One region of the Rhizobium sp. NZLR11 genome, then DNA from elsewhere that is predicted to be linked to it. Evidence: riboswitches for the same ligand, from Rfam matches in the RefSeq annotation. Region 1 holds a riboswitch; each other region holds the start of a gene.
The links. Region 1 has a riboswitch for thiamine pyrophosphate ahead of HJB83_RS27830 (YkoF family thiamine/hydroxymethylpyrimidine-binding protein). Riboswitches for the same ligand answer to the same signal wherever they lie in the genome.

Region 1 (5,910 bases):
ACAGGCTGCCGCGCGCAGAAAGTCCGCTCCGGCCAGTCTCTCCTGTTGGCGCATCTTGTCCCTCGCCTTACAGCGCCGCGCGCCTTTCAGACGCGTGGCACTGTAACACTTTGAATAACTGCATAATTTTTTCTTATATCGATTCCGATTTAAGAAATTATGCAGTGCCCAAGGGCTTTTCCGCGGAAAACCGCGATGGGCAAGGCGGGAATGGCTCAGGCCAGCAGTTCGTTGGTATAATAGGCGGAGAAGTCCGGCTTCTCCTTGAGTACGGCGCCATTCGCGTCGACCAGGATGCCGTTCGCGACCAGGAAGCCGCCGATGGCATCGGCCTTGGCCGGGTCGAGGGTGCCGATTACGCCGGCCTCGGACTTCAGGAAGTGTCCGTCGATCAATGCCTTCTGCGAAGCTTTCACCAGTTCCGTGTTCATCAGCGCGCCGTTGCTTCCTGATATCAGCAGCTCGCAGGCTTCGTCGGGATGATCGACGGAATAGGCATAACCCTTTCGCGTTGCCTGAATGAAAGCGCGGGCATTTTCCTGATTTGCCGAGAGATAGGCGTCGCTGGAGACGATGACCGTCGTCTGTTCGTCGGGAACGCCATAGTCGGCATAGTGGAAGCGGCCGATCTTGCGTTTTTCCAGCTCGGCGGCGATGCCTTCCCAGGTGTAGATCTCCAGTGTGAAATCGATCGAGCCATTGTCCAGCGCCTCGTAGGCGGAAGTGCCGAGCGTGACGGTCTTGACCTCGCCTTTGCCGCCATCGTTGCGGATCATCGCGGAGATCAAAGCGCTCTCCCAGGTTCCGCCGAAGCCGCCATAGGTCTTGCCGTCGAGATCTCTAGGGCTTTTGATGTCGTCGCGTCCGCCCTTGTAGATAAGGCGCGCTGTTTCGGTCTGGACGACGCCGTAGACCATCTTCACGTCGCCGCCGGCGGCGCGCTGCATGAGGGCCTCGATCTCGCTGCTGATGCCGAAATCGGCGACGCCGTTCGACACCAGCGTTCCGGCGCTGGTGTCGGCATAGGGAAGGATCTCGACGTCGAGGCCGGCGGCGGTATAGAAGCCCCTCGCCTTGGCGACATAGATGCCGATATGGTTGGTGTTGGGTGTCCAATCGAGCGCCATGCGCACCTTTGCGGGCGCTGACTGGCCGAAGGCCGGGCGGCCGGCAAGGCTTGCGGCGATGGCGGCTAAGATCGTCTGGCGACGGGTGAGAAGCAGCATGGTGACCTCCTCAGGTCTCTAGAGCATGATGCCGAAAAGTGTGAGCGGTTTTCTCACGACATCATGCTCTAACTCTATAATGTAGAACAGGATTCAGATTTTAAGCCGACCGGCCTAAAATCATCCTGTTCGAGCGGATGAAGCAGTGTTTGCAGGATTTCGGTTTCGATCGCCTGGGCCGCCGGCGAGCCGAGATCGGCAAGGCTTCTCGGACGGGGCAGGGGAACGTGGAATTCGCGGATGATACGCGCCGGGCGGGCCGAAAGCACGTAGATCCGGTCGGAGAGGAACACGGCCTCGCGGACGTCGTGGGTGATCAGCAGCGCCGTCCAGCGGTGTTCGGTCCACATGCTCTGCAGCCATTCCTGGATCTGTGTGCGCGTCAGCGCGTCGAGCGCGCCGAACGGCTCGTCGAGCAGCAGCATGTCCTGGGTCTGGACGACAGTGCGCAGCAGGGCGGCGCGCTGGCGCATGCCGCCTGATAGTTCGGATGGATAATGGTGTTCAAAACCGGCAAGGCCGAAGCGCTCAAACAGTGGCGCCACAGTGGCGCGGGCAGCGCGGCGGCTCATGCCACGCACTTCGAGGCCAAGTGCCGCATTGTCGATGATCCGGCGCCAGGGCATCAGCGCATCGCGCTGCGGCATGAAGGCGAATGAATGCGGCGCCCGTTCCAGCGGCGCGTCCTTGAAAAGCACGGTGCCGGAATCGGGGCGAAGCGCCTGTGTCAGCAATCGGAGCACCGTCGACTTTCCTGAGCCGGACGGGCCGACGATCGAAACGAACTCGCCGTTTGCCACAGTGAGCGAAATATCGCCCAGCACCTTCATGCCGTCGAAGGACTTCGAGATGTTGCGCAGTTCGACCATCGTATCGCTCATCGCCGCGACTCCTGGGATCGTTGCCAGGGCATGACGAGGCGCTGGATCAATAGCGTCAGCCCGAAGAGGCAGAGTGTGAGCGCGGCGCTGATAACGACGGCGGCAAGCACGAGATCGGGGCGGAAATTGTTCTTGGCGTTGAGGATATAGATGCCGAGGCCGCGGGCGGCGCCGGCATATTCGGCAAAGATCGCGCCGACGACGGCATAGGTGATCGAGATCCTGAGGCCGGCGAAGAAATAGGGCAGCGCGGAGGGAAGCCGCGCCAGGCGGAAAATCCGCCAGCGGCTCGCCTTCATCGAGTTCAGCAATTCGGCGATGTCGCGGTCGGTCGATTGATAGCCCTGCAGCAGGGCGACCAACAGCGGAAAGAAGGTGACGAGCGCCACCAGCAGGATCTTCGGCAACAGGCCGAAACCGAACCAGAGGACGACAAGGGGCGCGATCGCCACCAGCGGCAGCGTCTGGCTGGCGATGAAAATCGGTAGCAATGCCCGGCGCATGAAAGACACGAAATCCATCAGGATCGAAGCGGCGAAGGCGAAGGCAAGCGACAGCGCGAAACCGCCGAGTGTCGCACCCAGCGTCGGCCAGGTGTTTGATATCAGCGCCTCACGGTTCAGCCAGCCCTGGATGACAATGCGCGAAGGCGCCGGCAGGATGGAAGGTTTGATGCCGGAAAGATCGACATAGAGTTCCCATGCCGCCAAAAACGCGCAGCCCGCGAGAAAGGCCGGTATGCCCCGGTAGAGAGCGGCGCGGAGCGCGGCAAGGCGCGAATCCGATGGTTGTGGCGATGTCATCAGCGTTCGATTTCAGGCTTTCGTCGGGCACTGCATAATTCCTTAAATCGGAATCGATTTAAGGGAAAATTATGCAGCAATTTAAAGTGTTACGGCGTCCCTTGCGCGTCTGCTAAGACGCGCGGCGCTGTATTGGCGGAGACCGTGATGTCGAGCGTCACGTGTCCCACCGGGTCGCCGAAGCGATAGAAGGCCTCATGAATGGTCGCGAAGACGGCGCCGGCATCTCCCCCCAGCCGGGTACAGAAATTCTTGGCGTGGTCGAAGGTGCCGGAGCGCTTCAAGAAATCGATGCAGCCATAGATCTCGTCCATATGGCTGCCGGTTCCCATGACGTAGAGCGAGAATTGCGCGGCTGCCGGCTGTCCGGTCTCCGTGGTGGTTTCAACGGCGGCAAGGGCTGATGTAATCCGGTCGGCAAGCGGCTCCGCCCGGCCGGCAGAGGGCTTGACGCCGCAGATGGCGTCGTCGGGCTCACCTGGGCAGCCGCGTGAGACCGCGGCGGACAGCACGCAATGCTCGCCGGTATTGGCGGCGACGACGAAAAGATCGCGCATGGCCGCGAAGAGGACATCAGGCGGGCCGACCAGCAGGGTGGAGATATCATCGGTCTCGATGCGAAGCCGGTCGCGATAGGGGTCGAACGCCTTGACGGCATCGAGAATGATGCCGACGAAATTGCCGGACATCGGATAGAGTGACACTTGTGCGCCTGAGAACATCTGAACCTCGCTCCGCTGGCATTACCCAGATCAGCTTTGAAGGGTCCAGAGGCTTGCGCCTCGCATCTCAGCCCCGGCGATACGGAGCTCCCCTGTTATTTCGGCGGAAACTATCATCGCGGTTTTCTTCCCGCAACCGCAAAATTGCAGACCCGTCCGCGTGGTCGTAATGAACCTGATATGACGGACAACACCCGGACCGAGGTCCTGCCCGGGTGTTCCCAGAGGTTCCGTACCTGCTGGGAACGGAACCGGAGCTTTCTGTCTCAGGCGGCGATATCGGCATAGGGACGATCGATACGGGCGGTGGCGAGCGCCCGTGTCCACCATTCCAGCCTTGCCATCATTCGGCCGAGCAAGCGCAGCGCGTCGTCGGGAGTGTCGAGCCTGCCTTCCGCGTCGAAGCGGTTCCATGGCGCAGCGAAGCTGACCGAATCGCGGATCGTGACGGCGTGGAGTTCGGCAAAGACGAGGCGCAGCTGCTCTACCGCGCGCAGGCCGCCGGAAATACCGCCATAGGAAACGAAGGCGACCGGCTTGCCCTGCCAAGGCTCGAAGAAGAAATCGATGACGAATTTCAGCGAGGCGGTGAAGCTGTGATTGTATTCCGGCGTGACGATGATGAACGCGTCCGCCATGCCGAGCCGCTCGGCGAGCCTGGCGATTTCGGGATGTGCCAATTCGCGGGTGGTCGGCAGCGCAAAATCCAGCGGGTCGATGATGTCGATATCGAATTGCGGGAAGCGGATGAGCTCCTCCGTCAGCCACTTGACCACCCGGTCGCAGATGCGGCCTTCCCTCGTGCTCCCGTAGATGACCGCCAGCCTGGTGGGTGTTTTCATGTGTCGCTCCTTGTTGCGATTGGACTTTACGATTGCAGGAGCAACAGGTATAAAACCTCAACTAATATTGAGGTCAATAGGCGATGGATACGATTCCTGCGACGCCGCTCGGCAGGCTCCTGACAGTCGGTGAAGTGGCGGAGCGCAGCGGCCTCGCCGTCTCGGCGCTGCATTTTTACGAGACCAAAGGGTTGATCTCGAGCATCCGCTCCCGCGGCAACCAGCGGCGCTATGGGCGCGATGTGCTTCGCCGTCTCGGCATCATCAAGGTGGCGCAGCGTGTCGGCATTCCGCTTTCGGAAATCCAGTCAGCGTTCGAGTCCCTGCCGCAGGGACGAACGCCGACCGTTGCCGACTGGCAGACGCTGTCGGCGCGCTGGAAGGATGATCTCGACGCGCGAATCAGGCGGCTCAGCCTGTTGCGCGACCGATTGACCGGCTGCATCGGTTGCGGCTGCCTGTCGATCGAAAGCTGTCCGCTGCGTAATCCCTGCGACCGGCTTGGCAAGGAAGGGCCGGGTGCGCGGCTTCTGGAGGCCGAAAACTAGTCCTGGTTTTCCCCGGAAAGATCAGTGCGCGCCTTTCTTTCGGTCGGTGCGCTCATATGTTAAGGGCGAGTGACGCAACCGGCGGCACTGTCCGCGAGGAGGACGGCTTCGTGTTTCATCCCAGATTGTTCGAAAATCGCAATGTCGTCGTGACCGGCGCCGGCCGCGGCATCGGCCTTGAAGTTGCCCGGCAGTTTCTGGACTGCGGCGCGAAGGTGATTGTCCATACCGGGCGCAAGCCGGGACGGGATCTGCCGGATTTCCTGCTGACTGCTGAATCGGAAAGACGGGCGCTGCTGCTGCACGCCGATTTCTCCGCCATCGGTGGGGCGGCGCAATTTGCCGACGATGTCCTCGCTTTCTTCGACAGGGTGCATGTGCTCGTCAACAATGCCGGCACCATGCTTGGCCGGTTTCCCGCTGCCACGCTGACCGACGCAGAATATGAGGCAGTCATACGGCTCAACCAGACTTCGGTGGTGGCGCTGACGCGGGCATTGCTGCCGGCATTGAAGGCGGCCGAGGGCGCTGCCGTCATCAACACTGTTTCGATTTCGGCGCTGACCGGCGGAAGCCCCGGCTCTTCGATATATTCGGCCTCGAAGGCCTTTGTTGCGACCTATTCCAAGGCGCTCGCCCGCGAGCTTGCCCCGGATGGCATCCGCGTCAACTGCGTCTCGCCGGGAACGATCGAGACGGATTTCCACGAGCGCTATTCCTCCAAAGAAAAGCTGGAGCAGACCCGGAAATCCATCCCCCTGCAGCGACTCGGCACGGCGGAGGATTGCGCTCCCGCCTATCTGTTCCTGGCAGCTCCCTCACTCTCGGGATACATCACCGGCCAGGTGATCGAGATCAATGGCGGACAGCTTATCTGCTGATTTACTT
Region 2 (5,910 bases), on a different contig from region 1:
CTGACGACCGCCACCCCGACGAGCAGCGACAGGCGGCCGGCAAAGATCGTGCGCGAGAAGACGTCGCGGCCGAACTCGTCGGTGCCGAAGAAAAAGGTGCCGCTCGGCGGTTTCAGCCGGTTGACGATGGAAAGTTTGGACGGCGAATAGGGCGCGACGACAGGGGCGAAGACAGCCAGCAGCACGAAGATCGTCAGGATCAGCAGGCCGAAAGCCACCGTCTTGCGCTTCAGCAGGCGGCGGACAAATTTGCTGCCTTCGCTCTCGGCGGGCTTGATCGCGATATCGGCCATCAGTAGCGCACCCTCGGATCGACCAGCAGATAGAGCATGTCGATTGCAAAATTGATCAGCACGTAGAGGGCGGCGATGACGAGCAGCGCCCCCTGGATGACGGGGTAATCGCGGCGCAGCACCGCCGAGACGACGAGATTGCCGACACCCGGCAGGCCGAAGACGGTCTCGGTGACGACGGCGCCCGAAATCAGCACCGCCGCCGTCAGGCCGAGCACCGTCAGGATCGGGATCAGCGCATTCTTCAGCGCGTGCTTGAGGATGACCTTGCGCTCGACCAGCCCCTTGGCGCGCGCCGTGCGGATATAATCATCGCCGAGCACATCGAGCATCGACGCGCGGGTGAAACGCAGGATCAGCGCCGAGGAGACGATGCCGAGCGCGAAGGCCGGCAGGGTCAGATGATACATCCGCTCAAGGAAGGTCGAGCCGGGGCCGCCATAACCCGAGACCGGGAAAAGGTTGAGCCGAACGGCGAAGAACTGCATCAGGATGAGGCCGAGCCAGAAGCTTGGGATGCTGGCGGCAAACATCGCCAGCGTCGTTGCCGCCTGGTCGACGAAGGAGCCGCGCCGATAGGCCGCATAGATGCCGATCGGCAGCGCGATGACGCCGGCAATGGCCAGCGAAAACAGCGTCAGGAAGAAGGTCGGCTCGGCGCGGTCGAGCAGAGCCGAGGTGACCGGCATGTTGAGGAAGATCGACTGGCCGAGATCGCCCCTCAGCAGCTGACCGATATAATAGACGTACTGCAGGCCGAGCGACTGATCGAGGCCGAGGCGGGCCCGAAGATCGGCAACATCCTGCGGCGTCGCATCTGGCCCGAGCATGACGGCAGCCGGGTCCCCCGGCGTCACGCGCACGATGACGAAGACGATCGTGACGACGAGAAACATCACGACGATCATGCCGAACAGGCGCTGGAGGATGTAGCGGATCATGAATGCTGGCCTTCAAGCCCTTGCAGATGCGGCAGAAAAGAAGACCGGCACCGGCCACGAAGGGCCGGCGCCGACGGCGATGTTTACTTCTTGATCGAAGCGTTCCAGAAATACGGCCATGGGGCCGGATCGACACCTTCGAGCTTGACCGATTTCGCCGAGACGGCGTTGAAATCGCCGATCTTCATAAAGGGCGCATCTGTATAAACCGCCTTCTGGACATCGGCCCAGAGCGCGGCGCGCTTCTTCGGGTCGACCTCGGCGGTGAAGGCATCGACGGCGGCCTTGCGGGCCGGCGTATCCCACCAGCCGGGCGAGCTGGTCGAAAGCGAGCCGATCAGGGCCGGCTCCGGTAGGAACGGGCTGTGGGTGATGTAGATATCCCAGAGCTTCGGATCGGTGCGGCGCTGAGTCAGCGTCGCCCAGTCCACCACCTGCATATCGACGGTGAAGCCGGCAAGCTTCAGATATTCTGCGGCGACCTGCGCCATCTTATAGTGGAATTCGTACTGCCGGCTGGTCAGGATGCGGATCGGCTCGCCATTATAACCGGCCTTCTTGGCAGCAGCGGCCGCCCCTTCCGGATCCGCGAGATTATAGGCGCCTTCGACGCCGGCATCGGTCGACCAGGAAAAGGACTTCGGATAGATGGCGCCGTCGAGCGCATAGAAATCCTTGCTGCCGAAAGCGGCGGCCAGCATGTCTTCCATGCTGAGTGCCTGGCGGATCGCCTTGCGGACCTCGACATTCCCAGCAACACCTTCCTTCGTGTTGAAGACGAAGACCGGATAGCCGAAGGGCTTCAACATGACCGGCTGCGAGGCAGTCGACGCCTTCACCTTGTCGTAGGATTCGACGGCGATCGAATCGACATAATCATACTGGCCGGAGACGGCGGCTTCGACACGGGTGTTCGGATCGGGCACCGGCACGAAGCGGATTTCATCGAGATATTGATGGCGGGCGCCGCCATAACCATTGCTGTCGCCTTCGCGGGACTTATAGCCATCGAAGCGGACGAGCTGGATATACTGGTCGGCCTTGCGCTCCTTCAGCATATAGGGACCGGTGCCGATGAACTCCTTCATCGGCTCGTCCTGTTTTTCCGACGGGATGATGATCGCCGCCGAATTGTTGAAGGCAAGCAGCGAGGTCAGCGGCGCATAGGGCTGCTTCAGCGTGATGGTGACGGTTGAAGGATCGACAGCAGTGATCTTGTCGATGAAGCCGGCCACCTGCTTGCCGCGCGAGGCGATCTTCATCCAGCGGGTCAGCGAGGCGACGACATCGTCCGAGGTCATGTCGCTATTGTCGTGGAATTTGATGCCGGTCCTGAGCTTGATCGTATAGGTTTTGCCATCTGCGCTGATCTCGGGCAGGCTTTCGGCCAGTAGCGGCGTGACGTTCCAGCTCTTGTCGAATGTGTAAAGCGTTTCGAAAATATGCTGGGTGACGATGCCGACGAGATCGGCCGTCGACGACATCGGATCGAGCGTCGGCGGCTCGCCGATCGTCGCGACATTGATGACGCCGCCCTTTTCCTGGGCAAGCAGGGTCGAAGGCAGGGCGACGAGCGCGGTGCCAAGGAGAAATGCGACAAGTGTTTTCATGAGAAGGCTCCCGGTCCAGTTCCACAATTATGTAATTCATCTTTTTGTAAGAGAATAAGAGCTGGATTGATCCTGTCAAGCGTGGGTGACCGATTATGCCTCTGCCGGGATACCGGAACGCGAGAAAACACAATCTTCGGCTGCGCCTGCACGAAGGCTGCGCATTATGCCAAGCACACGGATGGTCAGGCTTCAGCGGAACGGGAGAAAAGAATGAACATCAATTTCAAGGGCGGAAAATGGCTGAACGAACCGGCCAGCTGGCACGCCGACGACACCGCCCTCACCCTGACGACCGATGAAAAAACCGATTTCTGGCGGGAAACCCATTACGGCTTCACCCGCGACAGCGGCCATTTCCTTGCCTTTCCCACGGCAGAGAGCTTCACCGCCCAGATCCGCATCCAGGGCGAATTCCGCACCCTCTACGACCAGGCTGGCCTGATGGTGCGCCTCGACGGGAAACGCTGGGTAAAAACAGGCGTGGAATTCACCGACGGCGAAGCTTTCCTCAGCACCGTCGTCACCGACGGCAGGTCCGACTGGTCGGTGTCGCAGCCCTTCAAGGAACTCGAAGATTTCCAGATCCGCGTCACCCTCGCCAACGGCGCCCTGCGCATCCAGACCTCTCGCGACGGGAGCCGCTGGCCGCTGCTGCGGCTAGCGCCCTTCCCGGCCGCCGACGGTTACGAAGTCGGGCCGATGGCCTGCACGCCGGAGCGCAGCGGGTTGACGGTGCGGTTTTCGGAGTTTTCGATCGGGTTGGCGATTGCGACGGATCTTCATGATTTGAGTTAGACGCTATTATAAGATTCTCTGCGGACACGATCTGGGGTGATCCACGACTGTTGGCCGTTCTGTTCGTCGCCCCTGCTGTAAATGCCACACAAATAGGACTGTCATTTTCGAGATGACATCCGCCCCATTCTCTGCGAAAAAGAGCGCGATGAGAGACAGGGGCGCCCGTCGACAGACGGGCTGAGAAGCACCCTTCGAACCTGAACCGGATAATGCCGGCGGAGGGAGTCGCTCGGGGTCGCGGCTCGCCGTACGAATTACCCCGTGCCCGCCCCCGCCTGAAAGGGGCCACATGCAGACCAGGACCACACCAGGAGCCATGCTGAAGGCGATGCGCGAGAAGCCGCCGCTCGTTCAGTGCATCACCAATTACGTCGCCATGAACATCGCCGCCAACGTCCTGCTGGCCGCCGGCGCCTCGCCCGCCATGGTGCATGCCGCTGAGGAAGCCGGCGAATTCGCCGGCATCGCCAACGCGCTGACCGTCAATATCGGCACGCTGTCGTCGCAATGGATCGACGGCATGCAGGCCGCAGCGAAGGCAGCGACCTCAGCCGGCAAACCCTGGGTGCTCGATCCGGTCGCCCATTATGCCACGGCTTTCCGCCGCGATGCGGTCGCCGGTCTGCTGGCGCTCAAGCCCACGATCATCCGTGGCAATGCCTCCGAGATCATCGCGCTCGCCGGCGGCGAGAGCCGCGGCCAGGGCGTCGACAGCCGCGATCCGGTTGAACAGGCGGAAGGTTCAGCGCGATGGCTCGCCGAGCGCCAGCAGGCGGTCGTCGCCGTCACCGGTGCAGTCGATTTCGTCACCGATGGGGAGCGGGCGGTGCGGATCACAGGCGGATCGGCCTTGATGCCGCAGGTCACCGCCCTCGGCTGCTCGCTCACCTGCCTCGTCGGCGCCTTTGCCGCCACAGTGCCCGAGGATATGTTCGGGGCGACGGGCGCAGCACTCGCAACCTTCGCCATCGCCGGCGAAGAGGCAGCACTCGGTGCGGCCGGTCCCGGCTCCTTCGCCTGGCGCTTCCTCGATGCGCTGAACGCGCTTGACGCCGAAACGCTCGATGCCAGGGCCAGGATATCGGCCGCATGAAGACCTTCGATCTCTCGCTCTATCTCGTCCTCGACCCCGATCTCTGCGCCGGGATCGGCATGGTCGAGACCGCCCGCCTTGCCGTTGCCGGCGGCGCGACAATGGTGCAACTGCGCGACAAACATGCCGGCACGACCGGGATGATCGAGACCGGACGCGCGTTGAAACAGGCGCTTGATGGCACCGGCGCCCTGCTCATCGTCAACGACGATGTCGAGGCGGCCATCGCCATCGGCGCCGACGGCCTGCATATCGGCCAGGAAGACATGGATGCGGCGAGAGCGCGCAAGATGATCGGCCCCGGAATGATCCTCGGCCTGTCGGTCGAGACCGAGGCGCTCGCCGCTGCCGTCGATCCCAGCCTCGTCGATTATACCGGCGTCGGCCCGGTGTTTGCGACGCCGACCAAGGCCGACCACAAGCAGCCGATCGGCTTTGAGGGCCTGGCAAGGCTGGTGGCGGCTTCGCCGGTGCCGTCGGTTGCGATCGGCGGCCTGAAGGCAGAGCATGTGGCCGAAGTCTTTGACGCGGGCGCCAAGGGGCTTGCCGTCGTCTCCGCCATCTGCGGCACGCCGGACCCTGAAGCCGCTGCTCGCCGCATCGCCGGAGAAATCCGAAAGGCCCGCGCATGATCCGCAACGTCTTATCGATCGCCGGCTCCGATCCCTCGGGCGGCGCCGGCATCCAGGCCGATCTCAAGGCCTTTTCCGCTCGCGGCGTCTACGGCATGGCGGTACTGACCGCGCTGACGGCGCAGAACACTCAAGGTGTCACCGGCGTGCATCTGGTGCCGCCGCAATTCGTCGCCGACCAGATCAACGCCGTCTTTGCCGATGTGCGCGTCGATGCCGTCAAGATCGGCATGATCGCCAATGCCGGCATCGCCGATGCCGTCGCCAACGCGCTTGTTGCCGCACTGGCCGACCGGCGCAGCATCCCCATCGTCATCGACCCCGTCATGATCGCCAAGGGCGGCGCCGCCCTGCTGGCACCCGAAGCGGTCGACGTGCTGACCAGCCGGCTGCTGCCGCTGGCGACACTTCTGACCCCGAACCTGCCGGAGGCCGCCGCCCTGCTGCACCAGCCGGTGGCGACAAACCGGTCTCACATGGCGGCGCAGGCCGAGCAGCTGCGCGCGCTCGGCCCGGCGGCCGTGCTGGTCAAGGGCGGTC
Region 3 (5,910 bases), on a different contig from region 1:
CTCAAGATGATCCATTACCCAGGTTTCCTGGCGGCTTACTGAAGATTGGGAGTTCGCGCCTGCGCTGTGGCGATGATCCATTGCTTTGTTCTAAGTTCCGGATTTTCATGCCGCATCACGTCGGTCACGACGGCGACGCTATCCGCCCCGTGAGCAAGGACGCCTTCGATCCGTTCGACATTCAACCCGCCGATGGCGACGAGAGGCAGGTCGCCGATGCGCGATTTCCATTCGCTCAGCCGCGTCAGCCCTTGCGGCGGCCATTTCATCGGCTTGAGGATCGTCGTGTAGACCGGGCCGAGTGCGATATAATCAGGCCTTGCTGCCAGTGCGATTTCCAACTCGCGTTCGTCATGCGTTGAGACGCCAAGCTTCAAGCCACTCGCTCGGATCGCGTCGAGGTCCGCTGTCGCAAGGTCCTCCTGGCCGAGATGGACGAAGCCGCAACCTTCCTCGATCGCAAGCCGCCAGTAGTCGTTGACGATCAGCTGACATTGATGTTTAGCGCAGACTGCTACTGCGCGACGAATCTCGGCGCATAGTTCAGTCCTCGGACGATTCTTGATGCGCAATTGCACCAGCTTGACGCCAAGCGGTACCAACCGGGCAATCCATTCGCCGCTGTCCACGATCAGGTAGAACGGATCGAGCTTCATGTGAACACCGCCTTTCCGATCACCGGCGTAGAGGGTACGGCCATGTCGCGCGGCTCCATCAGGCCGGCGTTAAAGGCTTGATTGCCGGCGGCGATTGCCGCGGCAAAGGCGGCTGCCATCGCCGCGGGATCTCCGGCGCCGGCAACGGCGGTGTTGAGCAGAACCGCATCGAAACCGAGCTCCATCACCGCAGTTGCGTGCGACGGTCGGCCGATGCCAGCATCGACAATCAGCGACACGTCAGGAAAATGCGCCCGCATTGCCCTGAGTGCTGTCGGATTGAGTGGCCCGGCGGCACTGCCGATCGGTGCGCACCAAGGCATGAGCACCTTGCAGCCGGCCTCCAGCAGTCGTTCGGCCACGACCAGATCGTCGGTCGTGTACGGGAAGACTTCGAAACCTTCGCCGACGAGAATGCGAGCCGCCTCGACGAGACCGAAGACATCCGGCTGTAACGTATCATGGTTGCCGATGACCTCGAGCTTGATCCAGTCGGTGGCGAACAGCTCGCGGGCCATCTTTGCGGTCAGCACGGCTTCCGCGACGCTGTGGCAACCTGCAGTGTTGGGAAGGATACGAACGCCGAGCGCGCGGATCATCTCGAAGAAGGCTCCCCCACTGCGGCCGCCAGACATCTCACGACGAAGCGAGACGGTGACGATTTCCGTCGCCGATTGCCTGACGGCCTCGGAGAGGACGGCAGGAGAGGGGTAACGCGCTGTGCCGAGCAGCAGACGGGAGTTTATTTCGGCGCCGTAAAGCGTCAGCATCCGTCAGCCTCCCTGCATCGGCGACAGGATTTCGATCCTGTCATTGTCGTTGAGCGAACGATCGAACCGGTCTTCGCGATGGACCAGCTCACCGTTGACGGCTGTCGCCAGCCAGTCACCCTCATATTCCATCAGGACTAAAAGCTCCGACAGCGTCTCAGCCGCGACATCCTGGGCCTCGCCGTTAACGATCAATTTCATGGGGCATTCCTCCCGTCGTATGTTGGTTGAAGACAAGTTCAGCCGCCTCGGCCGCCATGGATGGCGCGAGCAGAAAGCCGTGGCGGTAGAGGCCGTTGAGCGAGATCACCGTTCCCTGATGGCTTGCACGTGGAAGATTGTCCGGAAAGGCTGGGCGAATTCCGACACCCGTTTCGATTATGGTTGCATCGGCAAAGGCCGGAAATAGCGTGTATGCAGCGTTGAGCAGTTCCATCAGTGAACGGGCGACAATAGGCCCGTCGAATTCCGTCTCGATCATTGTCGCGCCGACCATGAACACACCGTCTCCACGCGGGACGATGTAGACGGGGAAACGCGGATGGAGCAGGCGGACCGGCCGGGAGAGATCCACGTCAAAGCTTCTAAGGTAAAGCATCTCGCCGCGGACGCCGCGTAACTCCTTTGCCTCGCCAATGCGCGCTGCGCCCGTGCAATCGACGACACTGTCGAAGCTCTCGTGTGGGCTCTCGCCCACGAAGGTGACCCCCTGAACCGTCAGCTTGGTGCGCAGCAGACACAACACTCGCCGGGGATCGAGATGGGCTTCGCGGCGAAAGAACAGCCCGTGCCGGAACCGCCCGCCAAGAGAGGGTTCCAGCGCCGCAATCGCCGGCTCTTCCAGCCATTCATAACCCGTCGTGCGGCAGGCAAAGCGTCGCAGTTCACCAAGATCGCGAGCCGAGGCGACCACGAGCGTTCCGTTGCGTCGCACCTCTCCCGGCACCATTGCCTCCCATTTGTCGGCGGCGGTGAGACCGCGCATGAGTACCGCGTCATCAGCACTCTCCCGCTCGCACCAGGGCGCCAACATTCCGCCCGCGAGCCACGAAGCAGCACGCCTGAAACCGTCATATGGATCGAGCACGGTAACCTCGGCATCTCGAGCGCGCAGTTCATACGCCACCGTCAGGCCGGCAACGCCGGCCCCTTTGACAAGCACACGCATCTCATTCGCCCGAATGTTGCAGGGTTTCTACCGGCATATAGAGGTCGCCGCCCTCGCGATAACGCGCTGCCATCGCATCCAGACCCTCCTTCTGCGCTTCGGCGCGGATATCGTGCGAGATGCGCATGGAGCAGAATTTCGGGCCGCACATGGAGCAGAAATGGGCCACCTTATGGGCTTCCTTCGGCAGCGTCTTGTCGTGGAAGCTGCGGGCGGTTTCTGGGTCCAGCGAGAGGTTGAACTGATCTTCCCAGCGGAATTCGAAACGGGCGCGGGAGAGCGCGTCGTCGCGCAGCTGTGCCGCCGGATGCCCCTTGGCGAGATCTGCGGCGTGAGCCGCGATCTTGTAGGTGATGACGCCTACCTTCACGTCGTTGCGGTCGGGAAGCCCCAGATGCTCCTTGGGCGTGACGTAGCAGAGCATCGCCGTGCCGAACCAGCCGATCATGGCTGCGCCTATCCCAGAGGTGATGTGATCGTAGCCCGGCGCGATATCGGTCGTCAGCGGCCCGAGCGTGTAGAAAGGCGCCTCGCCGCAGACTTCGAGCTGCTTGTCCATGTTCTCCTTAATCTTGTGCATCGGCACATGGCCGGGGCCTTCGATCATCACTTGGCAGTCTTTCGCCCAGGCGATCTTGGTCAGCTCTCCCAGTGTTTCCAGTTCGGCGAACTGCGCCGCATCATTCGCGTCGGCGATCGAGCCGGGGCGCAGGCCATCGCCGAGCGAAAAGGAGACGTCATAGGCGCGGCAGATGTCGCAGATCTCCTCGAAATGCTCGTAGAGGAAGCTTTCGCGATGGTGATGGAGACACCACTTCGCCATGATCGAACCGCCGCGCGACACGATGCCCGTCAAACGGTTGACGGTGAGCGGGATGTAGTGAAGCCGCACGCCGGCATGGATGGTGAAATAGTCGACGCCCTGTTCGGCCTGTTCGATCAGCGTGTCACGATAGACCTCCCAGGACAGGTCTTTGGCAATGCCCTCGACCTTCTCCAGCGCCTGATAGAGCGGCACGGTACCGATCGGCACCGGCGAATTGCGGATGATCCATTCGCGGATATTGTGGATATTGCGGCCGGTGGAAAGATCCATGACCGTGTCGGCGCCCCAGCGGGCCGCCCAGACCATTTTCTCGACCTCTTCCGTCATGGACGAGGTGACAGCAGAATTGCCAATATTGGCGTTGATCTTCACCAGGAAATTCCGGCCGATGATCATCGGCTCGGATTCCGGATGATTGATGTTGGCGGGGATGATCGCCCGACCCGCCGCCAATTCCTGCCGGACGAATTCCGCCGTCACATGGTCCGGAATATGGGCGCCGAAGCTTTCGCCGTCGCGGACCATGGCATCCGCCTGCGCCTTGCGACCAAGGTTTTCGCGGATGGCTATGAATTCCATCTCGGGCGTGATGATGCCTGATCGCGCATAGGCGAGCTGGGTGACCGCCTTGCCATCCCTGGCTCGTAGCGGCTGACGTTTAGTGGGAAATTCGGGCGTCAGCCTTTCGCCGCTGGCAAAGCCGTTGTCTTCGGGGCGGATATGGCGCCCCTGATAGTGTTCGACATCGCCCCGCCCGAGCACCCAGTCGCGTCGCAGTGAGGGAAGCCCTTGTTCGATACGGATCTGGGCGCCCTCGAGCGTATAGGGGCCGGAGGAGTCGTAGACGACAACGGGCGGCTCGCCCGATGTCGGGTGCAGGCTGATTTCGCGCATCGGCACGCAAATGTCGGGATGGACGTCCCCCCGAATGTAGATCTTCCTGGATGCCGGCAAGGGGCCGGTGGTGACAGTTGGGGTGGCGGCGATATTCATGGTTTGAGGCTCCAAGTTTTCGATTGGAGACCCAGTCATCAGCCGGAATGATGAAAAGACGCCGGCACGGATTCCGCGCGTGAATCCACTGCCTTCGAGCGCTTGCACCGTCCCTACGCCAGTATGAACTGGATCAGGTTCAACGGGTCACTGCGCCACAATCGGCAAAGCCGTATTGTCCAGCAGTATCTCAGCCCCTTGCCGGGACCCCCCTGGTGAATGCAAAAAGGGTAGAGGCTTGCCGAGGGGACTGTCAAGCGACAATCTGCGATGGCTCGGGGTTAGGTTACACACAGGATATCGTGCGTGTCGCCGCTGTTAAACGATGGACAAGGGCAATCGTGCCGGCCGGCACGCTTCCGCAAGACAAGCGCCCTTGTCGCATGCAGTGGCAGTCGATTTATTTCGCCAAATCTACCGAGATACCGAAGCGCTATTGAGAAAGCAGGCGCGGAACTGGAAAGTCTAGTACTTTTTCCGTGTAGCTTTCGACCAGGGCGCTAAACGGCGTGCCGTCTGGAAGTTTCAATACGGCTCGATGTTCGAGCAGGAACGCCGGCAGGCCGGGGGAACTTGTTTCATGCGCTGTTGAGCCGTCCATGTCCCAGCCTTCGGATAGAGGGGACCAGAGCAACTTGGCAGACAGGTTTGTGCGAGTGAAATTGAGAGCCTGAACGGCTCTGCCAAAAGGGATATCGCTGGTATTCAGCGCCTGATTCATTTCTGCAGTTAACTTTGCAGGTACATACCAGTTGTCGGCTTCAGACAAGACGCGATCTCCGCAGACCAGTCGGACGCGGCGATAAGCGATCAACTCACCGGGTCCGACGGTCAGAAGTTTACGGATGTCCTCATCGGCCGGTTTGCCTTGCCCGCCCACACGCTGAGCTACGATCTTGAAACCTTCCGGTGCGAGCTTATGCGCGGCGCACCAACGGTCAAGGGTCAACGTAGCACTGGCGTTACTCAGGAGATTGGCATTCAGGGTCTGGAGGACCGCAAGCGCTTCCACCCGAGATACCGGCGTGTTCAGCCACTGAGCCCCTATAGACGGTTCTTGCGCAATTGCGAACTGGGTGCCCAGCACGATGGCAGCCGCTGCAAGCGCGGCGATGCGAATGCATTTCGCAGAACATAATGACATAGAGAATGAAATCCTTTCGGAAGTATAATTGGGCGAACCTTGCGGGCCAAATACCCTTGAATTTTGCCGACAAGTGAGCGTTGTCAGTGTATATGATAGCGGCAGCAGGATTTGAACTAGGGCTTGCGCGTACCGTGTAACGGTCAGGTTCCTGAAGACTTTCTTACCATCTTTCGATGTTCCTGCCGTGCTGGTTCGCACGTTTTGAAACCCGTGTGCCCGAGCCGTCCTTTGCTTGCGTTGCATCCATGTCGTCCATGATGTCCTCCATCCGCTCGCCGACCTGTTGTTGTAGTTTGCAAGAGTTGGCGACTGAGCAGGCGCTTCCATTCTGGAATATGGAAACCCGAGAG

Region 2: another riboswitch for thiamine pyrophosphate. It lies ahead of thiM (hydroxyethylthiazole kinase); the one in region 1 lies ahead of HJB83_RS27830 (YkoF family thiamine/hydroxymethylpyrimidine-binding protein).
Region 3: another riboswitch for thiamine pyrophosphate. It lies ahead of thiC (phosphomethylpyrimidine synthase ThiC); the one in region 1 lies ahead of HJB83_RS27830 (YkoF family thiamine/hydroxymethylpyrimidine-binding protein).

The regions. Positions count from the first base shown of each region.
Region 1 is NZ_JABDWD010000021.1:77,658-83,567, reverse strand. It holds gene HJB83_RS27850 (acyltransferase) at 1-54, opposite strand, end outside; gene HJB83_RS27845 (ABC transporter substrate-binding protein) at 216-1,226, opposite strand; gene HJB83_RS27840 (ABC transporter ATP-binding protein) at 1,301-2,107, opposite strand; gene HJB83_RS27835 (ABC transporter permease) at 2,104-2,910, opposite strand; gene HJB83_RS27830 (YkoF family thiamine/hydroxymethylpyrimidine-binding protein) at 3,000-3,632, opposite strand; TPP riboswitch at 3,623-3,736, opposite strand; gene HJB83_RS27825 (NADPH-dependent FMN reductase) at 3,899-4,474, opposite strand; gene soxR (redox-sensitive transcriptional activator SoxR) at 4,558-5,022, shown strand; gene HJB83_RS27815 (SDR family NAD(P)-dependent oxidoreductase) at 5,133-5,903, shown strand.
Region 2 is NZ_JABDWD010000005.1:243,155-249,064, reverse strand. It holds gene HJB83_RS11600 (ABC transporter permease) at 1-293, opposite strand, end outside; gene HJB83_RS11595 (ABC transporter permease) at 293-1,234, opposite strand; gene HJB83_RS11590 (ABC transporter substrate-binding protein) at 1,318-2,844, opposite strand; gene HJB83_RS11585 (DUF1349 domain-containing protein) at 3,058-3,642, shown strand; TPP riboswitch at 3,790-3,886, shown strand; gene thiM (hydroxyethylthiazole kinase) at 3,935-4,738, shown strand; gene thiE (thiamine phosphate synthase) at 4,735-5,370, shown strand; gene thiD (bifunctional hydroxymethylpyrimidine kinase/phosphomethylpyrimidine kinase) at 5,367-5,910, shown strand, end outside.
Region 3 is NZ_JABDWD010000026.1:54,549-60,458, reverse strand. It holds gene HJB83_RS30035 (thiamine phosphate synthase) at 36-656, opposite strand; gene HJB83_RS30030 (thiazole synthase) at 653-1,426, opposite strand; gene thiS (sulfur carrier protein ThiS) at 1,430-1,627, opposite strand; gene thiO (glycine oxidase ThiO) at 1,611-2,594, opposite strand; gene thiC (phosphomethylpyrimidine synthase ThiC) at 2,596-4,413, opposite strand; TPP riboswitch at 4,506-4,637, opposite strand; gene HJB83_RS30010 (hypothetical protein) at 4,847-5,557, opposite strand.